DNA from 3 places in the Massilia suwonensis genome. Region 2 is predicted to be linked to each of the others. Evidence: predicted binding sites of a transcription regulator. Region 2 holds the regulator's gene; each other region holds the start of a gene.
The links. The regulator LexA, encoded in region 2, represses DNA repair genes until DNA is damaged. The targets are predictions, from matches to a motif close to ACTGTATNNNNATACAGT.
Positions count from the first base shown of each region.

Region 1: the regulator LexA is predicted to act here: its motif matches at 1,778-1,795, upstream of ACFPQ5_RS12360 (ATP-dependent helicase).
Region 3: the regulator LexA is predicted to act here: its motif matches at 1,917-1,934, upstream of ACFPQ5_RS19900 (putative DNA modification/repair radical SAM protein).

Region 1 is NZ_JBHSMR010000013.1:988,218-991,488, reverse strand. Features, by position in the region: gene ACFPQ5_RS12380 (chromate transporter) at 1-170, opposite strand, end outside; gene ACFPQ5_RS12375 (chromate transporter) at 167-751, opposite strand; gene ACFPQ5_RS12370 (hypothetical protein) at 814-990, opposite strand; gene ACFPQ5_RS12365 (hypothetical protein) at 1,170-1,382, shown strand; gene ACFPQ5_RS12360 (ATP-dependent helicase) at 1,823-3,271, shown strand, end outside.
Region 2 is NZ_JBHSMR010000013.1:1,578,886-1,582,156, forward strand. Features, by position in the region: gene priB (primosomal replication protein N) at 1-231, opposite strand, end outside; gene rpsF (30S ribosomal protein S6) at 261-647, opposite strand; gene ACFPQ5_RS15150 (DUF6289 family protein) at 942-1,190, shown strand; gene lexA (transcriptional repressor LexA) at 1,350-1,985, shown strand; gene ACFPQ5_RS15160 (SEL1-like repeat protein) at 2,066-2,830, opposite strand; gene ACFPQ5_RS15165 (tetratricopeptide repeat protein) at 2,908-3,271, opposite strand, start outside.
Region 3 is NZ_JBHSMR010000013.1:2,614,648-2,617,918, forward strand. Features, by position in the region: gene ACFPQ5_RS19895 (UdgX family uracil-DNA binding protein) at 1-675, opposite strand, end outside; gene ACFPQ5_RS19900 (putative DNA modification/repair radical SAM protein) at 672-1,904, opposite strand; gene ACFPQ5_RS19905 (M16 family metallopeptidase) at 2,022-3,271, opposite strand, start outside.

The DNA of each region.
Region 1 (3,271 bases), 590 kb from region 2:
TCGTTGAACTGGGCCTGGGTCAGCCAGCCATGCTGTTCGACCAGGAAGCGGTGCATTTCCGAGGTGGTCGAGATGGCGCCGCCGAGCGACATCAGCGACAGCAGCAGGTAGTGGCCGAACAGGTTCAGCCAGTCGTGCCATGCAAGGGTGATCTGGATCGCGCCGTTCATCGCAGCTTCCTGTAGGCGAGGATGCAGCCGAGGCTGCCGAGCCCGAGCAGCACATAGGCCAGCGGGAATTTCAGCAGGGCGACCAGGACGAAGCCGACGGCCACGATGGCCAGGCACCAGGGCAGGGGCACGGGGCTGCGCGCCAGCGCAGTGGAGAGCTTGAGCCCGGCCGCCGCGATCAGCCCGGCGGAGACGGCCGCCATGCCGCGCAGGGCGCCCGCGACGTAGGTGTTGTCGGCGAAGCGCGCGTGCACGACGGCCAGCAGCAGGATCAGCACCAGCGGCACGGCCAGCATGCCTGCCAGGGCCGTGAGCGCGCCGCGCAGTCCGAAATAGCGCGCGCCGATCATCATCGACAGGTTGACCACGTTCGGCCCCGGCATGATCTGCGCGACCGCCCAGTCCTCGATGAATTCGTCCTGGGTCAGCCAGCGCTTGCGCTCGACGAGTTCGCGCTGGACGATCGCCAGTACGCCGCCGAAGCCCTGCAGGGCCAGGACGGTGAAGGCGACGAACAGGTCGGGCAGGGATGTGGGGCGCGGACGGTCGTGCAGCTGCTCAGTGCTAGGCGGGGATGTCATCCAGCCATTATCGCCCTCGGGCGTCTTCCTGTCACGGACCGCTCATCCGTGATTTCCCTTAGTCAGCCCCCGCCGATCCCGCGCATTACGCGGCCGCTGCCGCCGCACTGCGGGCAGGACTTGCCGTCGGACAGTTTGCCGCTGCCCGAGCAGGCTTCGCAGATGTCTTCGCCGGCCCCGGGCGTGCCGGGAGTGGCTTCGTCGCCGGGATTCAGGTCGGGTTCGTTCGTCGTCGCCATGGATGCCTCGCAGGTGGAAGGTGAACACGGCCATTCTAGGACGATCCCGGCTACGGCGGCGTTCTCTTGCCGAGCGACTATTTCGGTTTTTTACACTTTTAGATAGGAAGTTGACATTGACATTGTTTGATATTGATGAATACTCGTTAGGGAACTAAACCCGACAAGGCGAGGTCAGGATGGAGAAAGCCCCAATCGAACAAGCGGCCGTGCTGGCCATGGACGAAGCCCGGACCAATCTGCGCCAGCGCCGCATCGTCGACGCCGGCATCGCAGTGCAGGGCAGCATGAATACCATGTCCGCCGTCGAGTACCTGCGAAGGCGCGATATCGGCCGCGACGTCATCGAGCGCGTGCTGCTCGAACCGCACCGGCGCCGCGCGCGCGCCTGAATGTTTCCTACTGTTAGCGCTTTTCGATGTCAAAACTGCACGTTTGTTGCAAAACATGCGCTGCGCTTATGCACATTAATTTCTTTTTTTTATCTTTGAGCCTATGCGGGATGGTTGTGCGCACGATCTCGCAAGTCATTGATTTTTCGTGAGTTCGGCATTGCCCGTCGAATGGGCAAGTTGTTGTAAGCCGCATGCGGACAGCATTTCGGGCTGTCAAGTCCCGCCTTTTCCACAAAGTTATTCACAGACTTTGTGGATATCCGGAAAAGTTCTTTAGTTACGGCCACTTAGCCCAAGAGGATCGTGTAGTACGCGAAGTCCTCTCCACGCATTCGCAACTTAAATGCTACAGGGTACAAAAGTCCGAGTGCAAAATAGGCTTGCGGAGCCCTACTGGACAAATGTACAGTTGCGTTGTTTACCCTTGCCATTTGCTCATGTCCGCTGCCGCTGCCGTCCCCCTTGTCGATGATCCTTTCGCCACCCTGAACCCAGAACAGCGCGCGGCGGTCGAGCACGACATCGGTGCCGGGAGCAGCCGCCCCTTGCTGGTCGTGGCCGGCGCCGGCTCCGGCAAGACCAATACGCTGGCGCACCGGGTGGCGCGCCTGATCCTCTCGGGCGCCGATCCGCAGCGCATCCTGCTGCTGACCTTTTCGCGGCGCGCCGCCAACGAGATGACCCAGCGCGCCGGGAACGTGCTGCAGCGCATCCTGAAAAGCAGCAGCGCCGGCGCGCCGACCTTGCCCTGGGCCGGCACCTTCCACAGCATCGGCGCACGCCTGCTGCGCGAGTTTTCGGGCCGCATCGGACTCGACGAATCCTTCACCATCCACGACCGCGGCGATTCCGAGGACCTGATGGGCCTGGTGCGGCACGAGATCGGCCTGACCCAGACCGCCAAGCGCTTTCCCCTGAAGGGCACCTGCCTGTCGATCTATTCGCGGGTGGTGAACGCGCGCGAGCCGCTCGACCTGGTGCTGAAGAGCACCTTCCCCTGGTGCATGGAGTGGGAAGCGGAGCTGAAGCGCCTGTTCGGCGCCTATGTCGACGCCAAGCAGGAGCAGAACGTGCTCGACTACGACGACCTGCTGCTGTTCTGGGCCGAGATGGCCTCGGATCCGGAGCTCGGTCCCGAGATCGGTTCCCTGTTCGACCACGTGCTGGTCGACGAGTACCAGGACACCAATCGCCTGCAGGCGGCCATCATCAGCGGCATGAAGCCGGACGGCGCCGGCGTGATGGTGGTCGGCGACGATGCCCAGTCGATCTATTCCTTCCGCGGCGCGACGGTGCGCAACATCCTCGATTTCCCGAAGCAGTTCAGCCAGCCGGCGCAGCTGATCACGCTCGACCGCAACTACCGCTCCACGCAGCCCATCCTCGACGCTTCGAACGCGGTGATTGCGGCCGCGCTCGAGCGCCATGCGAAGACGCTGTGGACGGACAAGGTGGCAACGCAGTTGCCGCAGATGGTTCTGATTCCCGACGAGGCGGAGCAGGCGCGCTGGGTCTGCAACCGCATCCTCGAGCACCGCGAGGCGGGCATCAAGCTCACCACACAGGCCGTGCTGTTCCGTGCGGCCAGCCACAGCGCGGCGCTGGAACTCGAACTGATGCGCCGGAACATCCCCTTCGTGAAATTCGGCGGCCTGAAATTCCTGGAAGCCTCGCACATCAAGGACGTGCTGGCCGTGCTGCGTTTCGCCCAGAATCCGAACGGGCGCATGGCCGGTTTCCGCGTGCTGCAACTGATCCCCGGCATCGGTCCGGCCACGGCCACGCGCCTGCTCGACGCGGTGGCCGAGGCGCCGGAAGCGCTCGATGCGGTCGAGGCGTTCACGCCGCCGGGAAAAAGCCAGGGCGACTGGCAGGAATTCGTCACC
Region 2 (3,271 bases):
GGCCAGAAATCCCGTGAACTGGTGCGCGGCGCCCAGCTCTGCTGCTGCGAAACGGCCCGAAATTTCTCCCGCGGCGAACGCGGCGATTTCAAACTGGACCTGTCTCTCCACTCCTGCCTCGACCTGCTGCGAATTGTGCATCAGGATTGCCGAGACGACCGGCACGCCGGCGGGGGTGTAGCGCAGTACGTCGCGTTCAGCAATCGTCGCGACGACTTGAAGCTGGTTCACTAGGAGTTCACGATTCCTGGCAGAAGAATTCAGGCAGCGGCGGCCGGGGCAGCAGCCGGGGCTTCTGCGCGGTGGCTCTTGGCTGCGTCTTCGCGCTGGACCGACTTCATCATTGGCGATGGAGCGGTTTCAGCTTTCTTCATCTTCACGGTCAGGTGACGCAGCACGGCATCATTGAACTTGAATGCGGTTTCCAGCTCGACCAGGGTCTCGTTGTCGCACTCGATGTTCATGCAGATGTAGTGTGCCTTCGGCAGCTTCTGGATCTGGTAAGCCATCTGGCGACGGCCCCAGTCTTCCACGCGATGGATGTTACCGCCGCGGCTCGTCACCGTGGTCTTGTAACGCTCGATCATCGCCGGGACTTGCTCGCTTTGGTCCGGGTGGACGATAAAAACGATTTCATAATGACGCATGCAACACTCCTTGAGGACGTTTAAACAAATGCCCACCTCGGCGTCAAGACGAGTGTGGGAAGGGAAAGCCGGCAATTATAACGCGACTTCGAGCGCAGCACAATCACCCTAGGGGCAGGCAGCAGGGGCCAGGTACTTCTGTACGCCAGAGCTAAGCGTATAACCCTGCATGGATAAAATTTGCAAGTTTGTTGATTTAACATTTTAACTATGCCAACTTTCCTTGTCGCAACTTTGCGACTGGGATCAAATGTGCGTTTCAGACCTAACTTCATCATTTTAAGAAAGAATGACATGAAACTGAAAAAAGCTTCCCTGATCGGTGCAGCGCTGGCCTTCGTCGCCGCTGCCGCCTATGCAGCGCCGCCGTACGGCTACACGAATATTTACTATAGCGATGCAACATACTCGGTCGAGGTGGGCCACGCTGAATTCACCTGTTCCGGCCGGTGGTATCGATCTGGTGAAGAAACGGACTATTTCGTCAGGACGAACGAAAACCAATGCCGCTGGGGCGGCTGGGACCTCGATCCCTGGGGCTGATACATAGGTAATATGTAGGTAATCGAAGAGCATACGTTGGCTTGACCCGACGTATGCTCGCGATGAACAGCTTAAATTGCCTGCACTTGAAAGTATCACTTGCAAATCCACGAATACTGTACAAAAATACAGTCTGAATCATTAACCCGTGGTAGATCCATGCTCAAGCTCACTGCAAGGCAAGAACAGATCCTGAACCTGATCAAGGAAGCGATCGACAATACCGGCTTCCCGCCGACCCGCGCCGAAATCGCCAAAGAGTTGGGCTTCAAGTCGGCCAACGCCGCCGAGGAACACCTGCAGGCTCTGGCCCGCAAAGGCGCCATCGAGATCGTTTCGGGCACTTCGCGCGGCATCCGCCTGATCGGCGCCTCCACGCCGGAACCGGTGCCGCACGTGCCGGCCGCCCTCCTGATGTCGCTGCCGCTGGTCGGCCGCGTCGCCGCCGGCTCGCCGATTCTGGCCCAGGAACACGTCGAGGCCACCTACAACGTCGACCCGGCCATGTTCGGCGCCCGCCCCGATTTCCTGCTGAAAGTACGCGGCTGGTCGATGCGCGACGCCGGCATCATGGATGGCGACTTCCTCGCCGTCAAAAAGATCGACAGCGCCAAGAATGGCCAGATCGTCGTCGCCCGTCTCGGCGAAGACGTCACCGTCAAGCGCTACCGCAAGACCGGCGACACGATCGAGCTGCTGCCGGAAAACCCGGACTTCAAGGTCATCCGCGTGGAACCGGGCGACGAGTTCGCGCTCGAAGGCCTGGCGGTTGGCTTGATGCGCAGCTGGCACTGACCGGCGCATTCGACCTGCACACCGGATCGCTGCATCGGATCATAAAAAAAGCCGCTTACGCGGCTTTTTTACGTCCCGGTTTATTTCCCGGTCTGGCTGTAATTGCTCCTGCGCGCATCGATCTCGCGTTGGCGCTCGGCCGAAGGACCAGCGTCGATGATCGCCTTGTGTTCCTTGACGTAGGCTTCGGTCGCGCTGCGCCAGGCGGCAACGTCGGCGAGGACCAGCTTGGCACTTACCTTGGCCTCTTCCACCAGGTTTTCCTGCACCGTCGCCAGATAGGTCTTGGCGCGTTCGGTCTCTGACGCGTTCATGAGCTTCACGACATCGGCGGGAATGCGCTTGACGAGGGGCGAGGAGGCGTTCATGTTTTCGACGAAACCGTTGTAGCAGGCTTGCCAGTTGGAGATGGCCGCCGACACCCGCTCGATCTCGTCGGGCTGCTTGGAGATGGCCGGGATCCGGGGCGCGGGACAGTAATACTTTCCGCTTTTCAGCTCGGCTCCATCGTATTTGCCTACCCAATAATCGATGTCGGCGCGCCGCTCCACGCGCTGCTGCATGACGACCAGGGAGCTGGCGGCCACCGCATTGCCTTTGGCGGCCGCCTTGCGGAACCATGCCTCGGCCTTGGCCTCGTCCACGGCGCCCGCTTCGCCGTACCAGTACATCTGGCCCAATTGCTGCTGGGCGTCGACGTTGCCGGCATTGGCCAGCCTGGTGTACAGCGCGAGGGCTTCCGGATATTTTTTCTGCTCGAACAAGGCGTTGGCAGCGGCGAGATCGTTCGCGGCGCTGACGGGCAAGCTCGCGAACAGGACGGCACAAAACAGGAATTTTTTCATGGGAGTAACAGGTTGAGCAAGGCCCATCATACTGCGAGATGCGGCCCTGCTCAACCGGGAAGTCGCTTCCCTGCGGATTATTTACCTGTACTTACCCGCGCGTCCGTACCGCCGTGCAGGCGCAATTCGTTGTCGCGCACGATGCGCGTGGTTTCCAGTTCGATCTGGCGTTTGCGGCGCACGTTCTCTTCCTTGACGAAGGACTGGGTCGCCTTTTCCCAGGCGTCGCGTTGCGCCAGGGTTGCATTGGCCTGGGTTTGGGCGTCGGCCAGGATCTTGCGGTAGGTCGGCTCGATATGGGCCTGCACGCGTTCGAATTCGGCCGGGCTCATCATGTCGAGCACGTCCTGTGGAATCACTTTACCTGGGGGCATCGCAGCATTGAAATTGCTGACGAAGCCGTTGTAGCACTCCTGCCACGTGGCGACGGAAGCCCTGACC
Region 3 (3,271 bases), 1.0 Mb from region 2:
TTCGCCGGCGTCGTCCAGGTCGGCTGCGCTCTTCATCAGGGGGCCGGTGTGGTGCAAGGTCGCGCCGTCCCACATGACGCTGGCCTCGGGCGTGCCGATCATCCAGGTCACGTTGCCCATGCGGTCCTTGAAATGCTCGGCCACTTGCGGCAGCACGTCGTGGCGCGGCTCGAACCAGGCGGCAAATTGCGGCGGCCCTGCCTCCAGCGGACGCTCGCGGAATCGGATATAGGCATGCATGTCGTGCTCCTCGCGGCGCACCGCCTTCACCATCGCATGCAGGCGCGAACCGTCGGCATCGGCCGGCGACTGCACGTCGTGCTCGCCGTGCTGCCAGCGCCAGATGACGCGGTACAGGAAAGCCCAGCGGTCGGGCATGCGGCAGCAGGCGGCCGACTGCAGCATTTCCATCAGCGCGCGCGGAATCGATGGTCTGTTCGGCAGTGCGGGTTTTATGGGGGTCAACCCGGCAGGAGCATTATCGGAAGAAGCCGGTAACTCCGGCGCACCCGAGAACAGGTCGGCGGCATGCGTGCCCACTTCATTCCAGGTCACCAGCTCGGGCGCCACCTCGTGCATGAGGAGATCGCGCGCGGCGCTGCGCCATTCGATGAAGCTGGACACCACCAGCGGCCGGCCGGCGGCTACCATCGCAGAGGCAGCCGCCGCGTTCATGCCGCCTTCAGCTCGGGCCACAAATTCATCTGCTCCTGCGGCGCACCCAGATGACGCCGCAGCAGCTCGGAACTGGCGAGACCCTGCGCCGGCTTGTAGTCGGCCGTGACGACGAAGGGCGCGATCTTCTTCATGCTGCAGCGCAGGCGCGACAGATCTTCCCAGCGCACCCGGCGCAGGCGGCGCAGGTCGACGATGCGCTTGGCATTGCGCAGGCCGATGCCCGGCACGCGCGCGATCATCTCGGCATCGGCGCGGTTCAGGTCCATGGGGAAGTGTTCACGATTGGCCAGCGCCCAGGCCAGCTTCGGATCGACGTCGAGCGCGAGGTTGCCGCTCTTGGGCATCAGCTCGCCCGCGCTGAAGCCGTAGCCGCGCAGCAGGAAGTCGGCCTGGTACAGGCGGTGCTCGCGCAGCAGCGGCGGCGGCGCCAGCGGCACGCTGTCCGGGCTTTGCGGGATCGGGCTGAAGGCCGAGTAGTACACGCGTTTCAGCTTGTAGCTGCCGTACAGGGTTTCGGCCGTGTTCAGGATGGTTTGGTCGTCGCTGGCGTCGGCGCCGACGATCATCTGCGTGCTTTGCCCGGCCGGCGCGAAGCTCGGCGCCTTCGGCTCTTCCGCTTTCTCATCCAACTTGCGCCGGATGGAACCCATCGCCAGCTTGATCGTGTGGACGTTCTTTTCCGGCGCAAGGCGGGACACGCTGTCGTGGGTCGGCAGCTCGATGTTCACCGATAAGCGGTCGGCATAGCGGCCCGCTTCGGCGATCAGGGCCGGATCCGCGTCGGGAATCGTCTTGAGGTGGATGTAGCCCCGGAAATTGTGCTCTTCGCGCAGAGTGCGCGCAACGGCCACCAGCTGCTCCATCGTGTAGTCGCTCGACTGGATGATGCCGGAACTGAGGAACAGGCCGTCGATGTAGTTGCGCAGATAGAAATCGTGGGTCAATTTCACAACTTCGGCCACCGAAAAGCGCGCACGCGGGACATTCGAGGTACGGCGGTTGACGCAGTACTGGCAGTCGTAGACGCAGAAATTGGTGAGCAGGATCTTCAGCAGCGAGACGCAGCGGCCGTCGGGCGTATAGCTGTGGCAGATGCCCATGCCGGTTGTGGCGCCGATGCCGCCGTCGTTACCGTCGGAAGCACGCTTCGGCGCCCCGCTGCTGGCGCAGGAAGCATCGTATTTGGCGGCGTCCGCCAGGATTTCGAGCTTGTCGGAAAGTTTCATCGGAGTGGAGAAACTGTATGGTTGTACAGTATAAACCACTCCATGTATGGACGGCGCGCGACAGCGGCCGCAGGCGGGACAAAGCCAGTTCAATGTCCCGCCAAAGCTACTGCAATCTTACCGGATTGGCTTGCCGTCCTGGTCTAGCACGATCACCTCTCCCCAGCCCAATGCACGGATGCCCGGTTCGACCTTGCGCAGGTCGCCGATCACCATCCAGACCACCTCGTCCGGCTGGACGAACTTGCCCGCGGCCTGGCCCAGCTGCGCCGGCGTCAGGCCTTTCAGCCTGGCTGAATACGTGCTCCAGTAGTCCGCCGGCAGGTTCAGGTTGACGCTGGCCAGCGCCGCGCTTTCCAGCGCGTTCAGGGTCTCGAAGCGGCCGGCCAGGCGCGAGGTCATGTTGCGCATGATGCTCTCGTATTCGGCGCCGGCCAGCGGACGCTCGCCAGCCACGCCTTTCACTTCCTTCGCCACTTCGCGCATCGCCTCGACGGTCTTGTCGGTCTGTACCGGCGCGATCGTCATGAAGCTGCGCTGGCCGCGCACTTCGCTCAGGCGCGCAGTCGTCCCGTAGCTCCAGTGTTTATCGAGGCGCAGGTTGCGGTTCAGGCGCGAGGTCGCGATGCCGCCGAAGTTGTGCATCACCGGCTCGATGGCCAGGTCTTCCGGCTGGCCGTAAGGCAGCGACAGGTGGGCCGCGACGATGGTCGATTGCGGCGCGTCCGGCTTGTCGATCAGGTACAGCTTCTTGCCAGCGGTCGCAGCGCCGACCGCCATGGTCTTGGCCGGCGCCGTACCGGCGGCCCAGCGGCCGAACGAGGCCTCGAGGGCCGGCAGCAGCTTGTCCATCGTGGTGTCGCCGGCCACGACCAGGGTCGCGCTGCCCGGCTTGAACCAGTTCGCATGCCACTGCGCCAGGTCGTCGCGCGTGATGCTGTCGACGCTGCCCGCGTAGCCGCTGGCCGGCTTGCCGTAGGCGTGCTCCTGGCCGTACAGCAGGCCCGGGACGAGGCGCATGGCGAGGCTGGTCGGTTGCGCCTTTTCCTGGCCGATCTGCGCCAGGCGGCGCGTCTTCTGCAGCGCGAACTGGTCTTGCGGGAAGCTCGGCGTCAGCGCCGCTTCGGCCATGATGGCCAGCGACGGCGCCAGGTTGGCGGACGTTGCCTGCAGGCGCACCAGCGACTGGTCGGCGCTGGTACCCGTCGCCAAGCGCGCGCCCAGGTTTTCCAGCGCGTCCGACAGCGCAAAGGCGTCGCGCGTCCTGGTGCCCTTGTCGAGCAGGTCGAGCGCGAGCGAGGCGGCGCCGGCCTTGGCGCCGCTGTCGGACGCCACGCCGGCGTCCACCGCCAGCGTCGCGTTCACGA